Regions from separate parts of the Mycetocola sp. Y791 genome, predicted to be linked through region 2. Evidence: predicted binding sites of a transcription regulator. Region 2 holds the regulator's gene; the other holds the start of a gene.

Region 1 (14,431 bases), on a different contig from region 2:
CGGCACGAACACACCAACTCAACACCCCGCCGTTAAAACACAACTGGGCGCCTCCGTGAGGAGACGCCCAGTTGCTGTGAACTGTGGTTCGGACTAGAAGTCCATGCCGCCGGTCGGGTCGCCGACGGGAGCCGGGTTCTTCTCCGGCTTGTCAGCCACAACGGCCTCGGTGGTGAGGAACAGGCCGGCGATCGACGCTGCGTTGAGCAGGGCCGAGCGGGTGACCTTCACCGGGTCGTTGATGCCAGCTGCAAGCATGTCAACGTACTCACCGGTCGCGGCGTTGAGGCCGTGTCCGACGGGCAGGTTACGCACCTTGTCAGCGACAACGCCAGGCTCGAGGCCCGCGTTGAGGGCGATCTGCTTGAGCGGAGCGTCGATGGCAACGCGAACGATGTTCGCGCCGGTTGCCTCGTCACCCGTGAGCTCGAGCTTCTCGAACGCGGTCTTGCCAGCCTGGATGAGCGCAACGCCACCACCGGCGACGATCCCCTCTTCGACAGCTGCCTTCGCGTTACGAACGGCGTCTTCGATGCGGTGCTTGCGCTCCTTGAGCTCGACCTCAGTCGCTGCACCCGCCTTGATGACTGCAACGCCACCGGCGAGCTTCGCGAGGCGCTCCTGGAGCTTCTCGCGGTCGTAGTCGCTGTCGGTGTTGTCGATCTCCTTGCGGATCTGGGCAACGCGGCCCGCGATCTGCTCGGCGTCGCCGGCACCGTCGACGATGGTGGTCTCGTCCTTGGTGATGACGACCTTGCGTGCACGACCGAGGAGGTCGAGCGTGGCGTTCTCGAGCTTGAGGCCGACCTCTTCAGAGATGACCTGTCCACCGGTGAGGATGGCGATGTCCTGAAGCTGAGCCTTGCGGCGGTCTCCAAAGCCAGGAGCCTTGACGGCGACAGACTTGAAGATGCCACGGATCTTGTTCACGACGAGGGTCGCGAGCGCTTCGCCGTCAACGTCCTCGGCGATGATGAGGAGCTGCTTGCCCGACTGGATGACCTGGTCAACAACGGGGAGCAGGTCCTTGATGTTGGAGATCTTCGAGTTGGCGATCAGGATGTACGGGTCTTCGAAGACCGTTTCCTGGCGATCGGGGTCCGTCACGAAGTACGCGGACAGGAATCCCTTGTCGAAGCGCATACCCTCGGTGAGCTCAAGCTCGGTGCCGAACGTGTTCGACTCCTCAACGGTGACAACACCTTCCTTGCCGACCTTGTCGATCGCCTCGGCGATGATGGCACCGAGTTCGGGGTCACCGGCAGAGATGGATGCCGTAGCTGCGATCTCTTCCTTCGACTCGACCTCTTTGGCGTTGGTGACGAGCTCTGCAATGACAGCAGCGGTTGCCTTTTCGATGCCGCGCTTGAGCGAGATCGGGTCGGCGCCGGCTGCGACGTTCCGCAGGCCTTCGCGAACGAGAGCCTGAGCGAGCACGGTGGCGGTGGTGGTTCCGTCGCCGGCGACGTCGTCAGTCTTCTTGGCGACCTCCTTGACGAGCTCTGCACCGATCTTCTCGTACGGGTCGTCGAGTTCGATTTCCTTGGCGATGGATACACCATCGTTGGTGATTGTGGGGGCGCCCCACTTCTTCTCAAGGACAACGTTGCGACCGCGTGGGCCGAGCGTGACCTTCACGGTGTCGGCCAGAATGTTCAGGCCGCGCTCGAGGCCGCGGCGGGCTTCCTCGTCAAAAGCAATGATTTTTGCCATGTGGTTTTTCGTCCCTCCCGGACGTGATGAACGTAGTTAGCACTCAATGATTGCGAGTGCTAACTCGATTCTGGCACTCTCCACCTGCGAGTGCAAGCCAGTGGAGACAGGATCGGCGACCCGTGCGCTTCGGGAGGAAAAACCGCACGGCCGTGCCGCCTTTGCCGACGGCCCACCCGATCTGCCGCCCGAAACCACACGACGGACGCCGCCCGCGCGGCGGCACCTCCGGCCCGGCACAACACAACCCGGACCGTCGGCCCATGCCCCCGGAGGAAAAACATCGGCGACCCGTGCGCTTCGGGAGGAAAAACCGCATGGCCGTGCCGCCATTGCCGACGGCCCACCCGATCTGCCGCCCGAAACCACACGACGGACGCCGCCCGCGCGACGGCATCCGTTCGCAGCACCATGCCTCCGTGTCTCCCGGACACAGCAATGCCGCCCACTTCCGTGGACGGCATTGTGTGATGCGAGGACGACCGGCCGACTCAGACCGGGCGGACCGCCTCTGCCTGCGGGCCTTTTGCCCCTGTGCCTACTTCGAAGACGACCTTCTGGCCTTCCTCGAGGACTTTGTAGCCACCCATGTCGATCGCGGAGTAGTGGACGAACACGTCCTGTCCCTCCCCGTCGTCGGTGATGAATCCGTAGCCCTTTTCAGCGTTGAACCACTTCACGGTTCCACTCGCCATTGTCACTCCCAGTTGCTGTGTTCCTCTCCACCCAGGCCTGCGCTGGCTGGGGTCTGCCGCCGTACGGCCATTGTGCTGACCCCTTCTCCGCCTTATGGAGGCGCGGACCGTGGAGCAAAATGTTCGACCAGTTCCAGATACTAATGAACGGGCAACAACTAGCAACAGGTTTTTTTGCAAATCACGCGGATGGTTACCTGGCGCGAACTCCCGCGAAACCCGAACGAAACACGCACACCCCGGAGAGGCAGCAGGTCAGTCCTCGGGGACGAAGTCAGACCCGAGCACGACGGTGAGCTGAAGAACCGGCTCCTCGCCCTCTTCGACGGGGATCTGGAACTGCGTTGACAGCTGAATGTTGGAGACACCGAGCGCTTCGGCGAGCCCGCGGGCTGCGCCTTCCTGCGAGGGATCCTCGTAGTAGACGGCGGTCGTTGTCACGTCGGTCGCGCTCGCGTTGCCCGGGGTGATGTTCTGGGTCCAGCCCGCCGAATTCAGCTGTCCGATGGCCCGGGTGGCAAGACCCTTGGTCGTCGTTCCGTTGAGTACCGTCACCATCGCCTCCGGGTCGATGGTCGCGACCGCTGCCGGCGTCTCGGTCGACTCCGGAGCGGCAGTGGAGGTCGACGTGTCGGTGAAATTGACCCGGTCGCTCAGGACGAACAGTCCGAGGATGCCTGCCGCGACGAGCACGACCGTCGCCAGTGCTGCCCAGAGGAAGACGACCCATCCCCTGCCCGGCCTGGGCGGCGCACGGTGAGCACCAACGCGTTTCAGGTCGTCCGGGATCTCGTCGAACCTGTCCTTGGCGTAGTGTTCGGCCATGTCGCTCTCGTGTGGTCCTCTGGGTCGGCCCGCGAGGGCGTTGGTGGGTGGATCTCTGGCAACCGCGACTAGTTCTGCGCGGCGCCCCGCGCTCGCGCCCGCCGGGTTGCCTGCCTCGCGTCCCGCAATCGATGGAGCCGCTTTACAAGCATGGGATCGTGCCGGAGCGCAGCCGGACTGTCGATCACCGCGCTCAGCAATTGATAGTAGCGGGTGGGCGAAAGCTGAAAGGTCTCGCGGATGGCCTCTTCCTTCTGGCCCGCGTGCTGTGACCACAGGTTTTCAAAGTCCAGAATGGCGAGGTCGCGCTGCGAAAGTGCAGCGTCACACGGTACGGATCCGGACACGCCGGTCGGAAGGGGGACGTCGTTCTCGCTCACTCGTCTGCTGCCTTCCCGCGCACCGGCCCGCGCGTCGACCGCAATACTAACGCGGCCCACTTGTGCGTTTGACGATGGCACACGGCAATCGTTCGAACCAGATGTTCAGCCTTTGCCCAGCATTTGGTCACACGGGAACATCCCAGCCGCATGGCGGGTTTAATGGGGTACGACGACTTTCCGAAGGAGAAAACATGACCGACCAGGTTCAGAAGAGCAACGACCAGTGGCGTGAGGAGCTCACCGATGAGCAGTATGCCGTCCTTCGTGAGGCTGCCACCGAGCGCCCGTGGACTGGCGAGTTGCTCGACGAGTCACGTGCGGGCGTGTACACCTGCGGTGCGTGCGGCGCTGAGCTGTTCCAAAGCGGGACGAAGTTCGACTCCGGATGCGGATGGCCGAGCTTCTATGAGTCGGTCCGGCCAGAGGCGGTCAAGCTCATCGAGGACAAGAGCCTCGGGATGGTGCGGACCGAGGTTCGTTGCGCGAACTGCGACTCCCACCTCGGCCACGTGTTCGACGACGGTTTCGGGACACCGACCGGTGACCGTTACTGCATGAACTCGATTGCGCTGAACTTCACAGCACAAGACTAGGCGTGTCAGCTCTGCTCACCGCCGTCGAGAACCGGCGGTCGTATTCCCGTGTCACCGACGTTGCGCCGACGCACGACGAGCTGCTTCCGCTGGTCGCTGCATCGGCTCGCGTCGCCGATCACAGTGCGCTCAAGCCGTGGCGCCTGATCGAGCTGCGCGGCGACGACAGGGTGAAGCTCGGCGCCGCGATCGCGAAGGCGGAGCATGACGACACACCGTCACAGAAGCCGCTGCGCGCGCCGTTGCTGCTCGCGATCGTGGTTTGCGAGAAGGAGAGCGGCAAAGTGCCGGCGTGGGAGCAGGAAGCTGTCGCGTCCGGGGTCGCTCACACGCTCAGCCTGCTCCTCGCGGACGCGGGTTGGGGCGTCATCTGGCGAACCGGTCACTACACGCGGTCGAAAGCCGTACGGAAGATGCACAAGCTGAAGAAGAACGAGCAGCTGCTTGGCTGGTTGTATGTCGGTGGCATCCCGGAGGGCGCGAAGGTGGGCTACCGCAAACCCGTCGACCCTGAGGAGTTTCTCACTCGGCTCCGGTAACGCCAGCGGCCCGCGGTCGCACCCTGATCGTTGCGATACACACGGCAGCGAGCGCCAGGGCCGCGCCGATGACCGTGGGTGCACCGAGGGGGTTGTCTCCAGGGGCTACCGCGTCGATCGCGACCGAGGCGAAGAGCTGCCCTGCCACGGTGCCGAGTCCGAGCAGAAGGACCCCGGTGTGTGCAACGAGGAACGCGTTGACCCCGATGAATACGCAGCCGATGAGCCCGCCGAGGTACAGCGCAGGGTCCGCCGGGAGACTGGTGGGCCAGCCCGCCAGCGAATTGCGGATGACCGTCACGGCGAGCAACGCTGTTGTCCCGACCAGAAAATTGATGAACGTCGCTGTCAGCGCACTCCCCGAACGCACACGCAGGCGCCCGTTGACCGCGCTCTGCCATCCGCTGCCGAAACCCGCGACGACCGGCATCAACAGCATCCACAGGGGGAAATCCCGCGACAGCTGCGCGGACATCGACCAGGTAACGGCAATGACAGCGAGCGCCGCCCCCGTGAGCCGCGGCCAGGTGAACCCGGATCGACCGTGAGGCCCAAAGCCCACACGATCGAGAACGAGACCGGAGATGGTCTGCCCGGCGACGAGTGCAACGCTGAAGAGCGCAACACCGATGACGGCACCGGTGATGCCCTGCGACAGCACGAAGAATGCTCCGGCTACACCCCCGAGCACGCTCCAGAGCGGCGCGCTGCCGCTCCTGAGGTCGGAGACGACGACTCGAAGCCCCGTTCGTCCCTTCGGCACACAGGCCATCACGACGAGGAGAATGAGCAGGCCGGATCCGAACGAAATCGTCCCCGCCGTGAAGCCGTCGCCAATCGCGACGCCGAGCGCTCCGTTGATGCGGGTCTGCACGGCCATGCCTGCACCGCACGCGGCCGCGAGTGTGACCGCAAGCCACGAGGGCATCCGGCCGGACCGGGAAGGTGTCTCCACCGGACGCCTCATCTCCTGACAGCGGACGAGACCGGGAGCACCCCGGCCCATCGACAAGATCCACGAGAGCCGCCTGTCGGATTCGAACCGACGACCTGCGCATTACAAGTGCGCTGCTCTGGCCAACTGAGCTAAGGCGGCATGGACCTGTCAATCATAACGAACCCGGGGACCGATTCGAGCCATGTCGAAGCGCTGCCATCGGGCACACCCCGAAGCCGCCCTCCCTTCGACGCCAGCGGGACACAAACGGCCCGTCGCCATGGCATCCTTGAAGTAACAAAGTTTTGAGGATTTTCATGGCACCTGCGTTTTCCGCGCCCGCCGGCGGAGCGAACGCCAGCCGATCTATTCTTGACCTCGCCATCCGGTGTGGCGAGGTCATCTTCGCATCGGGAGCGAGTGCCGAAGACGCGACAGCCTCGATGCTGGCCGTCACCCGGGCATACGGGCTTCGCGGGTGCGAAGCGGATGTCACGCACACGGTGATCACGCTGACGTACGAAGACTCCGACTCGAACGATTCGATCTCGAAGAGCCGCAACGTCAGGTATCGCACACTCGATTACACCCGCCTCACCAATACCTCTACCCTGATCGGGGAGCTGCTCCACAGCCCCGTCGCCGTCGCTGACGCCAGGTCACGCGTTGACGCGATCATCAGGGCACGGCCCATCTACCCGACCGCGGTTCGTCGCGTCGGCTGGAGCCTCGTCGGCGCCGGCGCGGCGCTGCTGCTCGGCGGTGGACCGCTCGTGGTGCTGGCAGCGTTCGTTGCCACCTTCTTCGTCGACCTGCTGACAAGCGTGCTCGCGCGAACGCGGATCTCCGTGTTCTACCAGACCCTCGCGGGTGGCGCCGTCGGACCGATCGTCGCCGCCGTGGTCCACGTCATCGACCCCGCCGCGAGTTCATCGCTCGTCGTCGTCGCGACGATCATCATGCTCCTGGCCGGCGTCACCTCGTTCGGCGCAGTGCAGGACGTGCTCTCGGGCTTCTACGTCACAGGGACGGCGCGGGTTCTCGAGGCCCTGCTCATCACCGGTGGGCTCGTTGCCGGGGTCGCAGGCACCAACATGCTGCTGTCACGCTTCGGCATCCTGCTCGACATCGAGCCATACGTCGCACCGACGCTCGAGAGCATCAGTGCGCAAGTGATCGGCAGCGTCATCGTGGTCATCGGGTTTGCCCTCGGTGTCGAGGTGCCGGCCAGGGCCATCTGGGCTGTCATCGTACTTGGCGTCCTCGGCTACCTGGTATTCGCAGCGGCCCTCACCTGGGAGATCGGTGTCGCCTGGAGCGCCGCGTTCGCCGCTGTCGCCGTCGGCGTCCTCTCGGCGTTCGCATCGAGAGCGGTCCGGGTCCCGCCCCTCCCCCTCGTCGTCACGGCCCTCGTGCCCCTTGTGCCAGGACTTATTCTGTTCCGCGGCCTGCTCGAACTCAGCGCCGGCTCGATCGACGGGCTGCTCAGCATGATCGAGGCGGCGAGCGTCGCTGTCGCACTCGCGGCAGGAGCGCTGCTCGGACAGTACGTCGTTCAGAGCCTGCTCGGGCCCGCTCGTCGCATCCAGCGTCGCTTCGTCGGCCCGCTCATGGGTGTGCAGGTTCGTCTCAGCCGGAAGCAGGACGAGACGATCTAGCCCGCGGGGGTCTCGCTCGGCACGGGGGTCTCGCTCGACGCCGGGGTTTCGGTCGGTGCCGGGGTCTCGCTTGGTGCCGGCGTCGACGACTTCTGGGCGTAGGTCTCGCTCGCCACGGAGAGCACGAAGGCCTGGAACTCCTTCGGGTCGGTGATGGACCCCGTGTACTGCTTGTCGTTGACGAGCACCGTCGGCGTTCCCTTGACCTTCTCGAGGCTCGAGTTCGGGATCGGCTCTGTGGTCGCCCTGTCTGTGGCTTCCTGCACCCAGCTGGTGAAGGTTCCGTCGTCGATGCAGCTCGAGATCGACGAGAGCGCCGATTCGTCCACTGTCTCGTTCGCGGACGCGAGGGCTGTCTTGGCGACGTCAGCGAGTTCGTCGTCGCTCAGCCCCTCAGTGCCCTCGGCAGGCTGGTCATCGAAGAGCAGGGTGCTGAAGACGAAGAAGGAGTCAGGGGCATAGTTCGCCACACACGCTGCAGCATTCGCGGCGCGGAGCGAGTACTGGGTGCCAGCCGAGCGACCGGTCAGAATGGCGATGGGGTGGTACTCAACAGTTGCCGTTCCGTTTTCGGCCCAGGTGGCGAGCTGCTCGGAGTTCGCCTTCTCGAATTGACCACACGCCGGGCACAGGAAGTCGACGTAAACCCTGATGTTCGGCACGTTGGCGTTGATCTCAGTTGCAACGGGCTTGGCTCCCGCCGCAATGGCCGGCGTCGTCACGGCTTTGAGGCCCTGGCCGATAACGATCCCGTCGGAGGCCATGTTCTTCGGCCCCGGTGCGGGGGGACGAATCGCGCTGGCGATCACAAACGCGATCCCGGCAATGATGGCGACGACAACGAGCACGAGTCCGCCCTGGAGGAAAATCCGGTTACGCAGGTCCCGCTTGCGCTGCGCGTCACGAAGCTCCTTCGCCTTTTCGCGGGTTGCCTCACGACGCTGGTTCTTCGTCGGACTGGACTCAGGTCCGCCGTTCGTCATGGATCCTCGCTTCGTGTAGTCGGGTGGGCACGCTACAGGCGCCGAACACGAATCGATCGTAGTTGCCCTCACTGGGAAATACCCAAACGGATGCTGGGCGCACGTGATGAGAGGACTGGAAACTGAAACGGCGGCAAGGAGCCCAACCGCCCCGGCTATCTGTCATACTGATGATCTCTCGAATGCCGTAAGGCATCCGGGAGCATGCAATGCAGCATGCGGAGCATGAATCCTCACTCGGATCGTCCGGCACGTACCTGCCGGTGAAGGAGCAGTACCCATGTCATCAGTAACCTTCGACAACGCCACCCGCCTGTACCCGGGTGGTACACGCCCCGCCGTTGACAAGCTCAACCTCGAGGTCGCCGACGGCGAATTCCTCGTCCTGGTCGGGCCGTCCGGTTGTGGTAAGTCCACGTCGCTGCGTATGCTCGCCGGCCTCGAAGAGGTCAACGACGGTCGCATCCTCATCGGTGACCGCGACGTCACCGATGTGCCGCCGAAGGACCGCGACATCGCGATGGTGTTCCAGAACTACGCGCTGTACCCGCACATGACGGTCGCCGAGAACATGGGCTTCGCCCTGAAGATCGCCGGCGTCAACAAGGACGAGCGTGCCGCTCGCGTCCTCGAGGCAGCCAAGCTGCTCGACCTGGAGGAGTACCTCACCCGCAAGCCGAAGGCGCTCTCCGGTGGACAGCGTCAGCGTGTTGCCATGGGCCGTGCGATCGTCCGTCAGCCCCAGGTCTTCCTCATGGATGAGCCGCTGTCGAACCTCGACGCCAAGCTTCGCGTTCAGACCCGTACGCAGATCGCGTCGCTCCAGCGCCGCCTCGGTGTCACCACGGTTTACGTCACGCACGACCAGACCGAGGCACTGACCATGGGTGACCGCATCGCGGTCCTCAAGGACGGCATCCTGCAGCAGGTCGGAACCCCGCGCGACCTGTACGAGAAGCCGCAGAACGTTTTCGTCGCCGGCTTCATCGGCTCCCCCGCCATGAACCTGCTCACCGCGGACGTCGCCGACGGCGGCATCCAGTTCGGTGCACGGGTTGTCCCGGTCGACCGCGACATCATCGGTGAGACCACCGCCCGTCAGGTCACCGTTGGCGTTCGCCCCGAGGACATCGAAGTATCGACAGAGCCGGGCAACGGCCTCGAGGTACAGGTCGACCTGGTTGAGGAACTCGGTGCAGACGGCTACCTCTACGGTCACGCAGACGTCAACGGCAAGCGCACCGACCTGGTCGCCCGCGTCGACGGACGCATCCACGCGCACGCCGGCGAGAAGGTCTTCCTGATCCCCGCTGCGCACCACGTCCACGTCTTCGACGTCGAGTCCGGCCTCCGCCTCGGCAACAAGGCAGTCGTAGCCAACTAGCAGTACAGCGCCGGCTGGCGGGTCATCAGACCCGCCAGCCGGCGCTACTGTTTAAACACCATGAGCGCGTCACTGAACATCACAGCAGCCACCGTCGATCCTGCACTGCTCGACCTTCCGTGGGACCTTCCACTGGAGAACTGGCCGAGCGACACCATCGCGTCGCTGCCCAAGGGAATCTCCCGCCACCTCGTTCGTTTCGCCTACCTGTCCGGCTATGTCGTCGCCGTGAAGGAGACGACCACCGAGATGGCCAGGGGTGAGTACGACATGCTGCGCAACCTGCAGCGGCTCGACATTCCCTGCGTTGACCCCGTCGCCGTCATCACCGGCCGCTCCGAGAGTTCGGGGGCCTCCCTTCCGAGCGTGCTCGTCACCCGGCACCTCAAATTTTCGCTCCCGTACCGCGCACTGTTCTCGCAGACGCTCCGTCCGGATACGGCGAACCGCCTCGTCGACGCCCTAGCCGTCCTGCTCGTCCGCCTCCACATCGCCGGCTTCTTCTGGGGCGACGTTTCGCTCTCGAACACCCTGTTCCGCCGCGACGCCGGCGCCTTTGCTGCGTACCTGGTCGACGCCGAAACCGGGCAGCTCTACGACGGCGGCCTGTCGAACGGCCAGCGGGAGAACGACCTGGAGATCGCGCGGGTCAACATCGCCGGTGAGCTGATGGACCTCGAAGCGGGCGGCCGGGTAGACGACGAGCTCGACCCGATCAGCGTGTCAGACGGCATCGTCGCCGCGTACCGCTCTCTCTGGCGCGAGCTCACCGGGTCCGAATCCTTCTCCTCTGACGAGCGCTGGCGCATCAGCGAACGGGTCCAGCGACTGAACTCGCTCGGCTTCGACATCGAAGAACTGGCGATCCGAACGGACGAGAACGGCACCACCGTCCGTATCCAGCCGAAAGTTGTCGATGCCGGGCACCACCAGCGCCGGCTCCTCAGACTCACCGGCCTCGACGCGGGCGAGAACCAGGCCCGCCGCCTGCTCAACGACCTCGACTCGTACGCGGCTACGCACGGGAAGAACGACCTCGACGAAGAAATGGTCGCCCACGAGTGGGTCAGCCGCGTATTCGAGCCCGTCATCAAGTCGATCCCCCGTGAGCTCAGGGGCAAGCTCGAGCCCGCCGAGATCTTCCACCAGCTCCTCGAACACCGTTGGTTCATGTCACAGAACGAAGCGCGAAGCATCCCGCTCGCCGAAGCACTCACGTCCTACATCAACACGGTGCTCCGCCACCGGCGCGACGAAGCGACGGTGATCGCCCCGGTCACCGAGTCGATCACGTTGCCGATGCGTGCCGTCGACGACGACGACAGCGACAGCGCAAACACAAACTGGCGCGACCGGGTCTAAACCCGATCGCGCCAGCGTGGTGCGTAGTGTCGTACGCGACTACTTCTTCTTCTTCGACGCCTTTGCTGCCTGACGAAGCTTCGAGATTTCGTAGAGCGTCACCGAGGCTGCGATACCGGCGTTGAGCGACTCGGTCGCCGAGCTGATCGGAATCGAGACTATGGCGTCGCAGGTGTCGGTAACGAGGCGGGACAGGCCCTTGCCCTCGCTGCCGACGACGATAACGACGGGGCGGTCAGCGAGTTCAAGACCGGGAAGCTCCGTGTCTCCCCCGCCGTCGAGGCCGATGACGAAGACGCCGGCGGCTTTGAACGCCTTGAGCGTCTGGGTCAGGTTCGGTGCCATCGCCACGGGAGTGCGCGCAGCAGAGCCAGCGCTGGTCTTCCAGGCGGATGCCGTGAGACCGACGGACCGACGCTGCGGAACGATGACGCCGTGGCCACCGAATGCCGCGGTCGACCTGATGATCGCTCCGAGGTTCCTGGGGTCCGTGATGCCGTCGAGCGCGACGAAGAGCGGGGTCTGGCCGCGCGAGATGACCGTCTCGAGCAGGTCGTTGGGGTGCGCGTACTCGTACGGCGGGACCTTGAGCGCGAGGCCCTGGTGCACCGAGTCGAAACCGGCGAGGCGGTCGAGTTCCGGCCTCATGACCTCGAGGATCGGGATGCCGCGAGCCGTTGCGAGCGCGAGGACTTCCTTCACCCGGTCGTCGAATTCAATTCGAGTCGCCATGTAGAGCGCTGTCGCGGGGATCTTCGCCCTGAGCGCTTCGAGCACCGAGTTCCGGCCGGTGACGACCTCGAAGTCGTCTGACTGCTTGGGCTTGGGCTTGCGGATCGCCGGCCCGGTCGATGCGGGGCGTCCTCCGCCGGTCTTCGCCTGGGTCGCTGCGAGACGATCCTTCGCGAGCTTGCGCTTGCCGGCTGCGTGGTACGTGCGGTCCTCGGCCTTCGGCGTCGGACCCTTGCCCTCGAGCGAGCGTCGCCCGAGTCCACCGGTGCCCTTGGCTGGGCCCTTCTTGGCCTTGCGGAGCGCCCCGGGGCGGTTCTGCTTACTGGCTGCCATCAATACTCCAATGTGCACCCTGTTGGGTGTCTTCAATTGTGATGCCCGCGTGAGCGAGATCGTCACGGATCTGGTCGGCTGCCGCGAAGTCCCGCGAAGCCCTCTTCTGCTGGCGGCGTTCGAGCAACTGATCGACGAGCGCTGTCAGTGCGGCGTGCACCGACACATCCTGTGTTTTGGACCATTCCGGCGAGAGCGGATTGATTCCGAGGACCTCTGTCATGGCCAGAACCTGGCCTTGAGCACTCGCAGCGAGCGCGAGGTCTTCCCCGTCCAGCCAGGAGTTCCCCTGCCTTATTGTGTCATGTAATACGGCGAGTGCCTGCGGGACCGACAAATCGTCGTTCATCGCATCGGTGAACGCTTCCGGAATTTCGACAACACCGGTGCCGGCGAACCGGGTTCCGACGAGCCTGCGGCCCACCCGTTCGAGGAAGCTCTCGATCCTGTCGAGCGCAGCTTCCGCCTCCGTCAGTGCGCCGTCGTGGAAATCGATCGTCGACCGGTAGTGGGCCTGCCCCAGGTAATACCGGACAACGATGGGCCGTGCGGCGCCGAGAAGATCTGCCGCGTAGACGGAGTTGCCGAGAGACTTGGACATCTTCTGCCCGTTGATGTGGACCAGTCCGTTGTGGACCCAGTAGTTGGCGAACTCGTGACCGGCGGCCGTCGACTGCGCCAGTTCGTTCTCGTGGTGCGGGAAGCGCAGGTCGAGTCCACCGCCGTGAATGTCGAAGTTCGTACCGAGGTAGCGCGAGGCCATGGCTGAGCACTCGATGTGCCAGCCCGGCCGCCCGTCGCCCCACGGGCTCGGCCACGACGCGGATTCCGGTTCGTCGGCCTTGTGCCCCTTCCAGAGCGCGAAGTCGCGCGGATCCTTCTTGCCCCGTGGGTCGGCATCCGCCGCGGCTTCCATACTGTCGATGGACTGGCGGGTCAGCGCACCGTACGCCGGCCAGCTTCGAACGTCGAAGTAGACGTCGCCTGAGCCGTCGTCAGCGGGATACGCGTGTCCGGATTCGATGAGCGTCGCGATGAGCCGGTGCATCTCCTGGACGCTCGCCGTTGCGCGCGGTTCGTAGGTCGGCGCCTGGATGCCGAGAGCCCGGTACCCCGCGGTGAATTCCAGTTCCATCCGGTAGGCGAGCGCCCACCATTCCTCCGTCGAGGTCGCGTTGGCGAGCACCTTGTCGTCGATGTCCGTGACGTTACGGACGAGAGTGACGTCGAATCCCGAATAGTTGAGCCAGCGTCGGAGCTGGTCGTAGACGAGCGCAGACCGCAGGTGTCCGATGTGCGGCGACGATTGCACGGTTGGCCCGCACACGTACATTCCCACGGCGCCTGGGACGATCGGGACGAAGTCGCGGAGGGCCTGTGCCCGGGAATCGTAGAGTTGAAATGCCACGGCTTAAGAGTACTTGCGGGAAACGATCGCCGTTGCAATAGAGCAGATGCCCTCGCCGCGTCCGGTGAATCCGAGACCGTCTGTCGTGGTCGCCGAAAGGCTGACCGGAGCGGAGAGGATGCCGGTGAGCAGCCGCTCTGCCTCGCTGCGGCGCGGCGAAAAACGGGGACTGTTCCCGATGATCTGCACAGAGACGTTGGAGATGACGAATCCCGCTTCCGCCAGTTTCCTGGCGGTCGCCCTGAGGAAGACGTCGCCGTGCGCGCCGGCGAATTCCGGATCCGAGGTGCCGAACACCGAGCCGATGTCGCCGAGCCCAGCCGCGGAGAGGAGCGCGTCGGTGATGGCGTGGCACACCGGGTCACCGTCACTGTGCCCCGACAGGCCCCGTTCCCCCGGCCAGTGGAGTCCGGCGAGCCACAGCTCGGCGTCGTCATCGAACGCGTGCACGTCTGTGCCGATGCCGGTGCGAAGCCCCGTGCTGCCCGCTGACGATTCGAGTGCTTCCGCCCTGCGGAGATCCCAGGGAGTGGTGATCTTGAACGACAACTGGTCGCCCTCGACGATCGACACGGTATTCCCGGCGGCGGCGAACAGAGCGGCGTCGTCGGTGTGCTCCCGCTCGGCGTCAGCGTACGCCGCCGCGAGAGCGGCTCGGGGGAACGCCTGCGGGGTCTGGACGGCGCGCAGTTCTGCCCGGTCGACCGTCTCGACAACGACCTCGTCATCGTCGACCCGCTTGATGGTGTCCGTGACCGGAACTCCCGGCACGATTCCAGCCGCGGTCTGCGCGACCCCGGTGACGACAGCGTCAAAAACGCTCGCGGGCGTGAGAGCCCGGGCCGCGTCGTGAACCAGCACGATCCGTACCGAGTCGCCGAGCGCA
Region 2 (14,431 bases):
TTCCCGCCCGCCTAGTCTTCGAATACTAGGTCTTGTCCGAGGGCCTCGGTCTCCTCATCGGGCCGGGGTCCGGCGTTGTGTCAGCGCCTTCAGGCGAGGCGGGTTCCTTCACACGGCGGCGTGTTCAACGGTTGTGCACAGTGAGGTCGCGCCCGAGCCACCAGCTCCGAGAGCAGGTTGGCTGGACGGCATGACCCTGTCGTGTAGCCGTGATGACAGTGCTGGCCTCTGAGCACCGGCTCGTCCTGCCCGCAGCGGCAACGTGGATTGGGGCCGCCGTGATGGTCGGCGTTCCCGCAACCGCCGATGGTGTCGCAGCAGCCGGGATGCTGCTCACTCTGCTTTGTATCGCGCTCCTGACGCGGCGGCAACGACGTAGTCAAAGTCGCGCACTTCACCGGCGACCTCCGCGGGCGTGCCGGCGGACCGGAGGACGGTGGCCGGCCCATTCAAAGAGCTGGCTGGGCTTGCTCGCGGTGGCTCTCCTCGGTGTTGCGCTCGTGGCATCCGTGATCGCCGTCCGCGACGCATCACGCTCGCCGCCCCTGTTGAACGACGCCATCGACTCCGGACGGGGAGTCAGCGTCACTCTCACGGTGACCGACAAGACGGACCTGCAGAGTCGAACTTCGGCGACGCCGTGGGACCGGTCGACGGAGACGGGTGAACAGCGCCGAACGGAACAACGGATCCGGGGGACGGTGACCGAACTGACGGTGGGAGGTCGGACGGCGTCGGTGTCGGTTCCCGTCGTCGTGTTCGCTGAGGTGGGGCCGAGCGGACTGGCCTCGATCGGTGAGCGAGTGTCATTGATCGGGCAGGCCAGGTGGACGCCGCCGGGGGAGCAGGCGGCGGCGCTGATCTTCGCCCGTGGCGCGGTCACACCGGTGACCCAGCCGCCCGCCTGGTTGGGTTGGGCGCCGGGCATGCGCGCAGCGTTTGCCGAGCAAGCCGGGGAGTTGCCCGGTCGTGGGGGAGAGCTCCTGCCAGGGCTCGCGATCGGTGACACTACGGGGGTGTCGGGCGATCTTGACAGTGACATGATCACCAGTTCGCTGAGTCATCTGACCGCGGTATCCGGCGCGAACTGTGCGGTGATCGTCGCCGTGATCGTCCTTGTCCTGTCCGGTGTGGGCGCGCCACGGTGGCTCAGGATCGGCGGGGGACTTGTGGGGCTTGGCTTGTTCGTGATCCTGGTGACGCCCGAGCCGAGCGTTGTCCGGGCGGCGCTCATGGCCGTCGCGGTGCTGTTGTCGCTCGGCGGCGGTCGGCCGGCAGCGGGCTTGCCCGTGCTCAGCCTTGTCGTGCTTGTGATCGTGATCAGCGACCCATGGATCTCACGGAGCTACGGGTTCGTGCTCTCTGTGCTCGCGACCGCTGGACTCCTGACGCTCACGCGGCCGATTGCCGTGTTCCTCTCGACGTGGCTGCCCCGACCCGTGGCCGCTGGCATCGCCATCCCGCTCGCTGCGCAGCTCGCCTGCCAGCCGGTGGTCATCACCTTGGACGCGTCTCTGCCTCTCTACGGCGTACCGGCCAACCTGCTTGCTGCGCCCGCGGCGCCACTGGCGACCCTGCTCGGCTTGCTCGCGTGCCTGTGCGCTGGCATCCTGCCGCCGCTGTCCTGGCTGGCGCTCTGGCTCGGCTGGGTGCCCGCGTCGTGGATCGCCGGGATCGCAACGACGGTGTCGTCGCTTCCCGCGTCACGTTTGCCGTGGCTGACCGGGGTCGGCGGTGCCCTCGCACTCGTGGCGGTCACCGTTGTGCTGATCGGGGCGATGATCGCCGTGGCGCGGAAGAACCGGATCGCCGCCACAGCGCTGGCCGCACTGCTGGTCGTCATCGGGGGCGCATACGCCGGCACCCTGCTGGCCGATCGGGTTGGGCCACGGCTGGCGCTCCCGCGGGAGTGGAGTTACGCAGCGTGCGACATTGGTCAGGGCGACGCTGTCGTGATCCGTAGCGGGGGAGCCACGGCTCTCGTCGACACCGGACCGGATCCCGCGTCCCTCGGGCGCTGCCTCGACCGGCTCGGCATTGGTCGGATCGACCTGCTTTTTCTGAGCCACTTCGACCTCGACCACGTCGGCGGCGTCGCCGCAGTGGTGGCCCGGAGCGACAGAGTTCTCACACCACCGCCCGAGAACGCTGCGGACGAACGGATGCTCCGCGACCTCACAGAGGGAGGGGCGACGGTCATCGAGGTGGCTGCCGGTGACTCCGGCAGGCTCGGCGCTCTCGGCTGGCAGGTGCTCTGGCCTCCGGGCGCAACCAGGCAGCCGCCCTCGGGAAACGACGGAAGTGTGGTCCTGGAATTCGACGGTGACGGCATCCGGTCGCTGTTTCTCGGCGACCTGTCGGAGAGCGCGCAGGAGGCGTTGCTCGCGACGCGGACTGTTCGCGGCACCGTTGACCTCGTCAAGGTTGCCCACCACGGGTCAGCCGACCAGAGCGGGCGGCTGTACCGGGCGATCGCCGCGAGGGTCGGGCTGGTCTCCGTCGGTGCTGACAACGACTACGGCCATCCGGCCCCGACGCTCCTGGGCACGTTGCGGGCAGCGGGCACCGCGCCTTTGCGGACCGATGAGTGCGGCCTCGTCGTCGTCGCACCGTCTGGCGACACCCTTACGGTCTGGACCGAGCGCGGGGAGCCAGGCTGCCACTGAGTCTGTCGGTGCGCGCGGGTAAGCTTGGAGTGATTGAGGACGGTGAATTGTGGCAGCTGCACGAGGCGGGTCATCCGCTCGAACGGCGACGAAGGTCGCGATTCCCCAGCTGAGCTGGAGCCAGGTCCGTCCGGCGCCCGTTGTCCTCGTCTCGGGGACCCAGGGCTTCCTGGCGGAGCGTGCGACGAGGATACTCCGCGACTTCCTCAAGGCCGAAGACCCGAGCCTGGAGATCAACGACATACAGGCAGACAGCTACGCGCCCGGCGAGCTGATCACCCTCGCCAGTCCGTCACTGTTCGGCGAGCCGCGGCTCATCCGCGTTTCGAACGTCGAGAAATGCTCTGACGCGTTTCTTCTCGATGCGCTCTCGTACCTCGAATCGCCCGCCGAAGGTGCCTACGTGGTACTCAGGCACGGGGGAGGGGTGCGGGGAAAGAAGCTTCTCGATGCCGTTCGCGCCAACAAGGCGAACGCCATCGAGGTGGTCTGTGCCGAGCTCAAGAAAGACACCGACAAGTTCGACTTCGCCGCGGCGGAGTTCAAGGCAGCGGGCAAGTCCATCCGCCCTGCAGCGCTGCGGGCGATCGTCGCCGCGTTCTCCGATGACCTGGCCGAACTGGCAGGCGCGTGCGCCCAGCTCATCGCCGACAGCGGGTCGGAGGTCACCGAGGCGACGGTGACCAGGTATTACGGCGGTCGGGTTGAGACCAACGCGTTCGCGGTGGCAGACGCCGCGATTGCGGGCCGCTACGCCGAGGCGCTCGTCGGGCTGCGGCACGCGCTCGCGTCTGGCGCAGACCCGGTGCCGATCGTCGCCGCTTTCGCGAGCAAACTGCGCACCATGGCGAAGATTCAGGGCGGTCGCGGTTCGTCCGCTGACCTCGCCCGTCAGTTCGGACTCGCGCCCTGGCAGGTCGACCGCGCCCGCCGCGATCTCTCCGGCTGGACCGACGAGGGCCTCGGCAGGTGCCTCCAGGTGCTCGCGGACACCGACGCCGGCGTCAAAGGCGAGGGCCGTGACCCGGTCTACGCGCTCGAGCGTATGGTGCACACCGTCTCCGGTCGCGGCCGGTTGCCGCGCTGACCCCCACCAGCGCTGACCCCGCCCGGGACGACCCCGACGAGAGAAACGCGGACCGAAGACAATAGAAAAGGCCCCGCCGAAGCGGGGCCTTTTCTGTTGGACCGGGTCGAAACCCTGGACCGAAGCGGACGGACGCTTAGAGCGACGCGACCTTCTTGGCGAGAGCCGACTTGCGGTTCGCTGCCTGGTTCTTGTGGATGACACCCTTGCTCACGGCCTTGTCGAGCTTCTTGCCCGCGGTCTTCACGGTGGCCTCAGCCTTGACCTTGTCACCGGCAACGATGGCTTCGCGGGCCTGGCGCACGACGGTACGGAGCTGGCTCTTGACCGCCTTGTTGCGCTCGGTTGCCTTCTTGTTGGTTCCGATTCGCTTGATCTGCGACTTAATATTTGCCACGTTTATACGCTTTCGTTGTGTTCTGAATGGAAGTGCCGGTCAGCGAGAGAGGGCGCATTCCGACGAAAATCGTGCGGAGTAATCCACACGCAAGTCAACACGTCACTCTACCAGTCGTCAGCTGTTACCGGAAATCTCCGACGGTTGCGCGCCCAGCGTCGCAGCGGCATCCGTGATCGCCCTCGTGAAATCCTCCGGTTTGATGAGGCTCACGAGGTGGGTGGCCCCACGGATGACGACGACGGATGCCTGCGGCTTGGCGGCAGCGAACGCCCTCTGGTTGAGCCGGAAATGGTCGAGGCTCCCCGTGACGAACCACACAGGACCCGGGTAGTGGGCGAGGCTTCCGATCGGGTCGAGCCGGCCGACCGCCCCGAGGGCGGTATCCATGACGTCGAGCGCCACGCCGCCGGCGGCCATGTCGGCGAACCCCGCTGGCGGGAGGAACAGCCGTGCCATCGTGTCGTTGAGCCACGCGCCGCGGTCGGGCAGGCGGTGAATCAGCCGGGCAAGCGCCCGGTAACCCCAGAGGCCCGGCCCGCGGGGGAGGGTGAGGCAGCTCGCCGCGACCAGCCCGGCAACCCGATCGGGGTGGCTGCCTGCGTAGTCGATGGCGATATAGCCTCCGAGCGACAACCCGACGAGCAGCGCCGGCCGCCCAAACGCGTCAATGGCGTCGTCGATGGCGGCGTGGGCGGCCTCGATGCTGAACGGCTCTGCCATGCGTGTGCCGTGACCGGGCAGGTCGATCGCGGTCACCTCGAACCCCGAGGCGCGCAACTGTTCGACCTGCGCGCGCCACATGGTTCCGGACGTACGGATGCCGTGCACGAGGACGATCGGAGGGGACGCGGCCATTCCCACATCCTGCACCCTCCCGAATGGCGATGCCAGAGGCTGGCACCTCAGCCGGGCAGCTTCGTCGCGGTCGCGGCTCGACGCGAGGCCGGGGCATGGGACAATAGGGAGTTAGTCCACTCCACAACGAGACACTGAGGAACGCGTGAGCCCCAAAGCTGCGAAGGCACTCGAGCCTGCCGCTACCGACCCGTCGTTCATCCGCAACTTCTGCATCATCGCGCACATCGACCACGGCAAGTCGACGCTGGCAGACCGGATGCTGTCGGTCACCGGCGCTGTGAGCGACCGTGACATGCGAGCCCAGTACCTGGACCGCATGGACATCGAGCGCGAGCGCGGCATCACCATTAAGAGCCAGGCAGTGCGGATGCCGTGGGAGGTTGACGGCCAGGCCTACGCACTCAACATGATCGACACTCCCGGCCACGTCGACTTCACCTACGAGGTGTCCCGTTCTCTCGCCGCATGCGAGGGCGCCATTCTCCTCGTCGACGCCGCACAGGGCATCGAAGCACAGACGCTTGCGAACCTGTACCTCGCGATGGAGAACGACCTCGAGATCATTCCGGTCCTTAACAAGATCGACCTTCCGGCCGCTGACCCCGAGAAGTACGCCAAGGAAATCGCGAACCTCATCGGCGGCTCGCCCGATGACGTGCTCAAGGTGTCAGGCAAGACCGGTGTCGGCGTCGAAGAGCTGCTCGACCGTGTCGTCGCGCGGATCCCGCACCCCGTCGGTGACCCGAACGCGCCGACCCGCGCGATGATCTTCGACTCCGTCTACGACACCTACCGCGGCGTCATCACCTACGTGCGAATGATCGACGGGCACCTCAGCCCGCGTGAACGCATCCAGATGATGTCGACGCGCGCCGTCCATGAACTGCTGGAGATCGGCGTCAGCTCACCCGAGCCCGTTCCTACCCAGGGACTCGGTGTCGGCGAGGTCGGCTACCTCATCACCGGTGTGAAGGACGTCCGCCAGTCGAAGGTCGGTGACACGGTCACCACCGCTCTGAAGCCGTCCACAGACCCGCTTCCCGGCTACACCGATCCCAAGCCCATGGTCTTCTCGGGTCTGTACCCGATCGACGGCAGTGACTACCCGGTTCTCCGTGACGCTCTCGACAAGCTCAAGCTCTCCGATGCGTCGCTCAACTACGAACCGGAGACATCCGTCGCTCTCGGCTTCGGCTTCCGCTGCGGCTTCCTCGGCCTGCTGCACCTCGAGATCGTCACCGAGCGCCTCGAGCGCGAGTTCAACCTCGACCTCATCGCTACGGCGCCGAGCGTGACCTACGAAGTGACGACCGACGACAAGAAGACCGTGACCGTCACCAACCCGAGTGAGTTCCCCAGCGGGAAGATCGTCTCGGTTGAGGAACCGATGGTGAAGGTCGGCATCCTCGCCCCGAAGGACTACGTCGGCACGATCATGGAGCTGTGCCAGGGCCGACGGGGTTCGCTCCTCGGCATGGAGTACTTCGGAGAAGACCGCGTTGAGCTGCGCTACACGATGCCGCTCGGTGAGATCGTGTTCGACTTCTTCGACCACCTCAAGAGCCGCACGCAGGGGTACGCGTCGCTGGACTACGAGCCGTCCGGTTCTCAGACCGCAGACCTCGTGAAGGTCGACATCCTGTTGCAGGGCGAGCAGGTCGACGCGTTCAGCGCCATCGTGCACCGTGACAAGGCGTACGCCTACGGCTTGCTGATGACCGAACGGCTGAAGAAGCTCATCCCTCGCCAGCAGTTCGAGGTGCCTATCCAGGCCGCCATCGGCGCTCGTATCATTGCGAGGGAGTCGGTCAGGGCCATGCGCAAGGATGTTCTCGCCAAGTGCTACGGCGGAGACATCAGCCGCAAGCGCAAGCTCCTCGAAAAGCAGAAAGAGGGCAAGAAGCGGATGAAAATGGTCGGTCGTGTCGAAGTGCCTCAGGAAGCGTTCATCGCCGCACTGAGCGGTGACACCGAGGTCGCGAAAGAAAAGAAGTAAGTGCGCCGGAGTAACTTTCAAGACCAGCCCGTCGACTACGCTGCGGTCGGCGCCACCCAGGCGCACGACCTCATGCAGTACCCGCCGCAGGGATTCGTGCCCTACGAGGCATCCATTCGCCTGGGCAGCGGAGCTGAACGGTTTGAGGCGGCGTCCACCTCGCTTCTGACCTGGGCTGTGCAGCGCGGCGCAGGCCTTCGCGTCGACGATGTCCAGGCCAGCTCGGGTGAGAGCTACGGCGGAATCCGCTACGCCGAAGACGGCTCGCCGCTCGAAGCGATCCATGTCTCCACGGAGCAGCGATTCGGCGCTGACGGCACGCCATACATCACGTCAGGCACCACCGCCCGGTTGCACGGCAGGATCGGCTCATTCACGGTCGATGAGCAGATCAGGGTTGTCTACCTCATCGAGGAGCCCAACGTCGTCGCGTTCGCATACGGAACCGTCGGTGGCAAGCGCGTGAGCGGCGAAGACGCGTTCCGCATCGAACGCCGCGAGGACGACTCGGTCTGGTTCCAGGTCCGGTCGTTCAAGCGGCCGCTCGCACTGCGTTACCGGATCCTTCGGCCATTGATGGCCCTGCGCCACAAACGACTGACGACCGCGTACCTCCGCGCACTCTCGCCGTTGTGGACAGGCCCGGCCAGCTAGGTGATTCGTCACGCACCCGGGGCACACTGATGGCCGGCCCGCTTCCGCTCGGTGATCCCGCTCCGCCAGACGGATGCCTTCCGGCATCCGTTGCTGACGGCGCTCAGTCGCGGTCGCTCGCGTTCTACCTCCACGTTCCGTTCTGCCGCGTGCGGTGTGGTTACTGCGACTTCAACACCTACACCGCGACGGAGCTGCGCGGCGCCAAACAGTCCGACTACGCCGACGAGGCGGCCGCCGAGGTCGCGTTCGCCGCACGGGTTCTTCGGGACTCCGGCCTTCCACGCCGCGAGGTGAGCACCGTGTTCTTCGGCGGCGGAACGCCGACCCTGCTCCCGGCCGCCGACCTCGTACGCATGCTGAATGCTGTTCGCGCTCACCACGGCATTGCGCCTGGCGCAGAGATCACGACCGAAGCGAACCCTGACTCTGTCGATGCCGACTACCTCCGCCAGCTCGCCGACGCAGGGTTCACTCGTGTGTCGTTCGGCATGCAGTCAGCGGTTCCGCGGGTGCTCGCCACCCTGGAGCGAACCCACGACCCCGAGCGCGTACCCCTCGTGGTCGACTGGGCCAAAGAGGCCGGCCTCCAGGTGAGCGTCGACCTGATTTACGGCACTCCCGGTGAGACCATCGACGACTGGAGCGTGTCAGTGGATGCCGCGCTCGCGACGCAGCCGGATCACATCTCGGCGTATTCGCTGATCGTCGAGCAGGGAACCAAGCTGGCCAGGCAGATCAGGTCACGACTCCTCGCGCTGCCGGACGAGGATCTCCAGGCCGACATGTACGAGTTGATCGACTCCCGGCTGGCCGACGCGGGATTCTCCTGGTACGAGGTCAGCAACTGGTCGACCTCGCCGTCATCGCGGTCACGGCACAACCTCGCCTACTGGCGGAGCCAGGACTGGTGGGGGATCGGGCCTGGCGCACACAGCCACGTCGGCGGGGTGCGCTGGTGGAACGTCAAGCATCCTGCGGCGTACGCCGGCCGGATCGCCGAGGGCGTGTCTCCCGCGGTAGGCAGGGAAACGCTCGACCCGGAGGCCCGCGAGCTCGAGCGCGTTCTCCTCGGGGCCCGGATCCGTGAGGGCATCGCCGTGCGGTCGCTCCCGAGCGAGGCCCGGGTCGCCGTGGCCGGCCTGATCGCCGACGACCTGGTTAACGCCAGAGCCGCCCTCGCCGGGACAATCGAGTTGACCCTGCGGGGGCGGCTCCTGGCCGACGTTGTCGTTCGGCGGCTGACCGCCTGACGAGTGGGTGGGCTACTTCACCATGCGGAACGCGAAGAAGTAGCGGTATGCCTCACCGTTGTTGACCTTCACACCGCCGATGATGCCGAAGATGATGCCGAGCACGCCGACGATCCAGGCGGCGGGGAACAGCAGCAGCCCGATAAGCACGACCGTGAGCAGCGCGCCGAGGATGTACAGGCCGATGACGAAGATCGTCACGGTGAGCTGGAAGTTCAGCGCTTCCTTGGCTTCCTGGCGAGCGAAAGGTCCGCGGTCCTTGAAGACCAGGTAGATCACCAGCGGGGCGATCCACCCGGCGGTTCCCGCACCGAGGAAGGCTCCGAGCGCGCCGCCGAAGTGAGCGAGCGACGCCCACAGCTTGTCATCGGCCTGCGTCAGCGGGGTGGGGCCGCCGTACTGCTGCTGGCCGTACTGCTGCTGGCCGTATGGCTGCTGTGGTGCGCCGTATGGCGGCTGCTGCGGTGCGCCGTACGGGGGCTGCTGCGGTGCACCGTATGGCTGCTGCGGTGGAACCGGCCCTCCCTGGTAGCTGGGTGGCACCTGTCCGCCGTCCTGGCCCTGTCCGTGTGACGGATCGGGCTGGGAAGGCGTGTTGGGGTCGGTCATGGCATGGCCTTTCGATGAGGGGGACGCTGGGTATCAGCCGCGTCGACGAACGTCCGCGGGGGTGTGCGCCTAGTGGTACCCAACGGTACTGCCGTTGCCCCCATACAGGCAACGCTGAGCGCAATTACGACGCGGCGTGTCTCCGCGCTAGAATTAGCACTCAGGAGTATGGAGTGCCAACGCCAACTCCGCGTGCGGCATCCGCGAGTCAGTGCCCACAATCAACGCCCAGAATCAACGCCCGAAACCAGCGAAGGAGAAGACGGACATGGTCTCCGAACGAAGCCTCGAAGTGCTTCGCGTGATCGTCGAGGATTACGTCGCAAGCCGTGAGCCCGTCGGTTCGAAGGGGATCGTCGATCGTCACTCGTTCGGTGTGAGTGCCGCCACCATTCGCAACGACATGGCCCAGCTCGAAGAGGAAGACCTCATCAGTGCGCCCCATACGTCGTCAGGGCGGATCCCGACCGACAAGGGTTACCGGCTCTTCGTCGATCAGCTCGTTGAGCGGCGGCCGTTGTCCGCAGCCCAGAAGCAGGCGATTGAGGCGTTCCTCGGCCAGTCAGTCGACCTCGATGATGTGCTCGTCCGCACGGTCAGGCTGCTCTCGCAGATCACCAACCAGGTCGCGATCGTGCAGTACCCGTCGTTCGCCCGTGCGACGGTCAGGCACGTCGAGATCGTGGCTCTGAGCGATCACCGGCTGCTGACCGTGCTGATCACGGACACCGGTCGTGTCGAGCAGAGGGTCGTGGAGATCCGCGATCCTGTGGAACAGGAACTGCTCGAGTCCATCAAGACCCGCGTGAACTCGTCGCTCGTCGGACTCCCGGTCGAGGAGGCGTCGTCGACGCTCGACTCGCTCGTCGAGTCGAGCCCGCAGCTCGACAAGGAACTGATGGCGCGGATCACGTCCGCGCTCGCTGAGCAGTTCGGCGAGTACCGCCACGACAAGCTGATCATGGCCGGCGCCGCCAACCTCGCCAGAACCGAAGACGACTTCTCCGGGAGCATCTACCCGGTCCTCGAGGCACTGGAACAGCAGGTGGTTCTCCTTCGGCTGTTCAGCGAGATGGACACGGATGCCAACGGCGTCTCGGCGAGCATCGGCCGTGAGAACGCGTCCTTCGGACTCGGTGAGACGTCGATCATCACAAGCAACTATCGTTCCTCTGCTGGCGAACTTGCCAGGCTCGGGGTCCTCGGACCGACGAGAATGGACTATTCGAACAACCTTGCCGCCGTTCGCGCGGTAGCCCGCTACCTCTCTCGCCAGATCGGCGACAACTAGTCACACTTGCGCGCGGCTCGGCGCGAATACCCAGGAAGCTCGTCGAGCACATGTGCTTCCCAGACAACGAAAGGCCATGAGTGGCTGACCACTACGAAGTACTCGGAGTGTCCCGCGAGGCGACAACCGACGAGATCAAAAAGGCTTACCGCAGGCTCGCACGAGAACTGCACCCCGACGTCAATCCCGGGGCGGATGCCTCTGAGCGGTTCAAGCAGGTCACGCACGCCTACGACGTGCTCAGCGACGCCAAGCAGCGCCAGCAGTACGACATGGGCGGCTCCGGCCAGGGAGCGGCCGGTGGCTTCGGCGGCTTCGGTGACATCTTCGACACCTTCTTCGGCGGCCAAACCCAGCAGCGCGGCCCCAAGTCCCGCCGCGAACGCGGCCAGGACGCGCTGCTCCGCGTGGAGATCGACCTCGACGAGGTCATCTTCGGCACGCACCGCGACCTCGAGGTCGACACCGCAGTGCTGTGTGAGACCTGCCAGGGCTCGTGCTGCCAGCCGGGAACCTCTCCCATCACCTGCGACATCTGCCACGGCTCCGGCCAGATCCAGCGCGCCGTTCGCTCGCTCCTCGGCAACGTGATGACGTCGAGCCCCTGCGGAAGCTGCCGCGGCTACGGAACGATCATCGTTTCGCCGTGCGTCACCTGCCAGGGCCAGGGCCGGGTTCGCGCCCGCCGCACGGTGCCCGTCGACATCCCAGCCGGTGTCGACACCGGACTGCGGCTGCAGATGCCGGGCAGCGGAGAAATCGGCCAGGCCGGTGGACCCCACGGTGACCTGTACCTCGAGATCAAGGTCCGCAACCACGAGATCTTCAGCCGCAACGGTGATGACCTGCTCTGCACGCTCGACGTGCAGATGACGGATGCCATCCTCGGCGTGGAGACCACAATCCACGCGCTCGACGGTGATGTCGATCTCGATCTCAAGCCGGGAATCCAGAGCTCCGAGGTCCTCACCATCAAGGGCCGCGGTGTGACGAAACTGCGCGGTAACGGCAGGGGTGACCTGCGCATCGGCATCCAGGTCGTCACGCCGACCAAACTCGACCACCGAGAGAAGGAACTCATCAAGGCCTTCGCGGCCGGGCGCAAGCAGCAGGACACCCAGCTGGGTCACTTCCAGCAGGGCCTGTTCTCGAAGCTTCGCGATAAGTTCCTGGGCTAGCGCGTGGCCAACCTTTACCTGAACGAGGCGCTCTCTGAATCGCGGGCCGGAGAGCTCATCGAGCTCTCCGGTCCCGAGGCGAAGCACGTGACGACGGTGAGTCGGGCGAAGGTCGGCGACGACCTTCTCGTCGGCAACGGCAGGGGGCTGCTCGCCTGGGGTGTCATCGAGACCATCGAGGCCGGCCGGGTCGGCGTTCGTGTCTCCTCCGTTCGGGAGGACGCGCCGGTGGCCCCTGGCCTGGTTCTCGTGCAGGCACTCGCCAAGGGTGACCGCGACGAACTGGCGATCCAGGCGGCAACAGAGCTGGGCGTCTCGCGGATCATCCCGTGGGCCGCGGCACGCAGTGTCTCCCGGTGGGAAGGGCAGAAGAAGGAGAAGGGCAGGGCGCGCTGGGAAACCATCGTCCGCGAAGCGTCGAAGCAGAGCATCCGTTCGTTCGTCCCGTCCGTCGACGAGATCGTCAGCACGGCGGCACTGGCCTCGATGGCGGCTGAGCACCGCGTCCTCCTGCTCGAGCCGACCGCAACAGACAAGCTCTCCGACTTCGACCCTGCGTCCGACGGATCCGGTGGGGACATTGTTCTCGTCGTCGGGCCCGAGGGCGGAATCAGCAGGGAAGAACTCGCCGCTCTGACCACTGCGGGAGCCCGGGCGGTGCGGCTCGGAGACACAGTTCTGCGAACGTCGTCCGCCGGCCCGGCGGCACTCGCCGTCCTCAACGTTGCTCTCGGCCGCTGGTGACCTGTCAAGCCGGTCCACAACCGGCTCCCGGTTCGTAGGATAGAACCATGTCCGATACTGAGCGAAGCATTTTCAGCCGCATCATCGCGCGCGAGATCCCGGCAACGATCGTCGCGGAGACCGATTCCCTGATCGCCATCGAGGACATCGCGCCGCAGGCACCCGTCCACCTGCTCGTCGTTCCGAAGACGGAGAGTTACCGGAACGTGGCAGAGCTCGCCGCGGGCGACCCCGGCCTGATGGCCGAGATGGTGGCTCTCGCCCAGCAACTCGCGAACGAGCGCGCTGGCGGAGAATTCCGCCTCGTCTTCAACACCGGTCCTTCGGCCGGTCAAACAGTTTTTCATGTTCACGCACACGTCCTCGCGGGGACTCTTGGAGAGGGAACACTTGCCTGATTCTGACGACCTTTCCGGCTCGAGCGAGCCGGTGACGCCCAACCGGGCGGCCCAGGACCGCGACGCAGCGGCGCCGTCGGCATCCGAATCGTCCGAAGCAAGCCTCCACGTCGACGGCGTCGCCATGGTCAGGCTCCTCGGCGCACAGGATCGTTTGCTCACCACGATCGAGACCCAGTACCCCGGTGTGTCGCTGCATGTCCGCGGCAACGAGATCAACCTGTCCGGCGACCCCCAGCAGGTGCAGGCAGCGCGGACACTGATCCAGGAGCTCATCGAGCTGGTGAAGCAGGGCCAGGACCTCGACCCGCTCGAGGTGCGCTCGTCCGCCCGGATTCTCGACGACGCGTCTGGCCGTCCCTCTGAGCTGCTCGGCCAGGCGATACTGACCTCGCGCGGCAAGACGATCAGGCCCAAGACCCTGGGGCAAAAGGAGTACGTCGACGCCGTCGACGAGAACACCATTGTGTTCGGGATCGGCCCAGCCGGAACCGGAAAGACCTACCTCGCCATGGCGAAGGCCGTGCAGGCCCTTCAGCGCAAGGAAGTCGAACGCATCATCCTCACCCGGCCGGCCGTCGAGGCGGGGGAGCGGCTCGGCTTCCTCCCAGGGACCCTCACCGACAAGATCGATCCGTACCTGCGCCCGCTGTACGACGCGCTCAACGAGATGATGGACCCGGAACTGGTCCCCAAGCTCCTGGCCGCCGGCACCGTCGAGGTGGCGCCGCTGGCCTACATGCGCGGCCGCACGCTGAACAACGCGTTCATCGTCCTCGATGAGGCCCAGAACACCACGCCGGAGCAGATGAAGATGTTCCTGACGCGGTTGGGCTTCGGCTCCAAGATGATCGTCACCGGCGACATCACCCAGGTCGACCTCCCGGTCGGTGCCTCCGGGCTCCGCCTGGTCACCCGGGTGCTCGACGGCATCGACGACATCCACTTCGCGCGCCTCACCAGCGATGACGTCGTCCGGCACACACTGGTCGGCCGGATCGTCGACGCCTACAGCGAGTACGACCAGGTGAAGCAGGCCGAACGCTTCGAGCGTGGCCAGGCTCAGGAATTTGCCAACCGGGCCGACCGCAGGGGATCAACACCCCGCGACCGTGCGAAGAGAAGAGGAACCAGCTCGTGAGTATCGAGATCAACAACGAATCAGCGATTCCCGTCGATGAGTCGGTGATTCTCCGGTTGGCTGACTACGCACTCGGTGTCATGCACGTCTCGAGCGAGGCCGACCTCAACATCGTGCTCGTCGACGAAGCGGCCATGGAGCACTTGCACGTGCAGT

What was found. Region 2 encodes HrcA, which represses chaperone genes, less so after heat shock. Its sites were predicted from a motif close to TTNGCACTCGNNNNNNNCGAGTGCNAA; they were not measured.
Region 1: the regulator HrcA is predicted to act here: its motif matches at 1,750-1,776, upstream of groL (chaperonin GroEL).

The regions. Positions count from the first base shown of each region.
Region 1 covers NZ_JCAIUC010000004.1:240,255-254,685, reverse strand. Annotated here, with positions in the region: gene groL (chaperonin GroEL) at 94-1,713, opposite strand; gene AC1C2N_RS14270 (cold-shock protein) at 2,205-2,408, opposite strand; gene AC1C2N_RS14265 (LytR C-terminal domain-containing protein) at 2,664-3,233, opposite strand; gene AC1C2N_RS14260 (DUF3263 domain-containing protein) at 3,302-3,580, opposite strand; gene msrB (peptide-methionine (R)-S-oxide reductase MsrB) at 3,808-4,209, shown strand; gene AC1C2N_RS14250 (nitroreductase family protein) at 4,212-4,748, shown strand; gene AC1C2N_RS14245 (DMT family transporter) at 4,732-5,676, opposite strand; tRNA gene AC1C2N_RS14240 (tRNA-Thr) at 5,771-5,844, opposite strand; gene AC1C2N_RS14235 (threonine/serine exporter family protein) at 6,003-7,343, shown strand; gene AC1C2N_RS14230 (DsbA family protein) at 7,340-8,326, opposite strand; gene AC1C2N_RS14225 (ABC transporter ATP-binding protein) at 8,607-9,710, shown strand; gene AC1C2N_RS14220 (DUF4032 domain-containing protein) at 9,771-11,072, shown strand; gene rlmB (23S rRNA (guanosine(2251)-2'-O)-methyltransferase RlmB) at 11,112-12,137, opposite strand; gene cysS (cysteine--tRNA ligase) at 12,124-13,545, opposite strand; gene ispD (2-C-methyl-D-erythritol 4-phosphate cytidylyltransferase) at 13,549-14,431, opposite strand, start outside.
Region 2 covers NZ_JCAIUC010000003.1:580,049-594,479, reverse strand. Annotated here, with positions in the region: gene adhP (alcohol dehydrogenase AdhP) at 1-29, shown strand, start outside; gene AC1C2N_RS11870 (ComEC/Rec2 family competence protein) at 477-2,666, shown strand; gene holA (DNA polymerase III subunit delta) at 2,713-3,753, shown strand; gene rpsT (30S ribosomal protein S20) at 3,890-4,150, opposite strand; gene AC1C2N_RS11855 (alpha/beta fold hydrolase) at 4,268-5,008, opposite strand; gene lepA (translation elongation factor 4) at 5,154-7,007, shown strand; gene AC1C2N_RS11845 (DUF1990 domain-containing protein) at 7,008-7,661, shown strand; gene hemW (radical SAM family heme chaperone HemW) at 7,691-8,914, shown strand; gene AC1C2N_RS11835 (DUF4870 domain-containing protein) at 8,927-9,523, opposite strand; gene hrcA (heat-inducible transcriptional repressor HrcA) at 9,792-10,814, shown strand; gene dnaJ (molecular chaperone DnaJ) at 10,895-11,992, shown strand; gene AC1C2N_RS11820 (16S rRNA (uracil(1498)-N(3))-methyltransferase) at 11,996-12,736, shown strand; gene AC1C2N_RS11815 (histidine triad nucleotide-binding protein) at 12,784-13,134, shown strand; gene AC1C2N_RS11810 (PhoH family protein) at 13,259-14,275, shown strand; gene ybeY (rRNA maturation RNase YbeY) at 14,272-14,431, shown strand, end outside.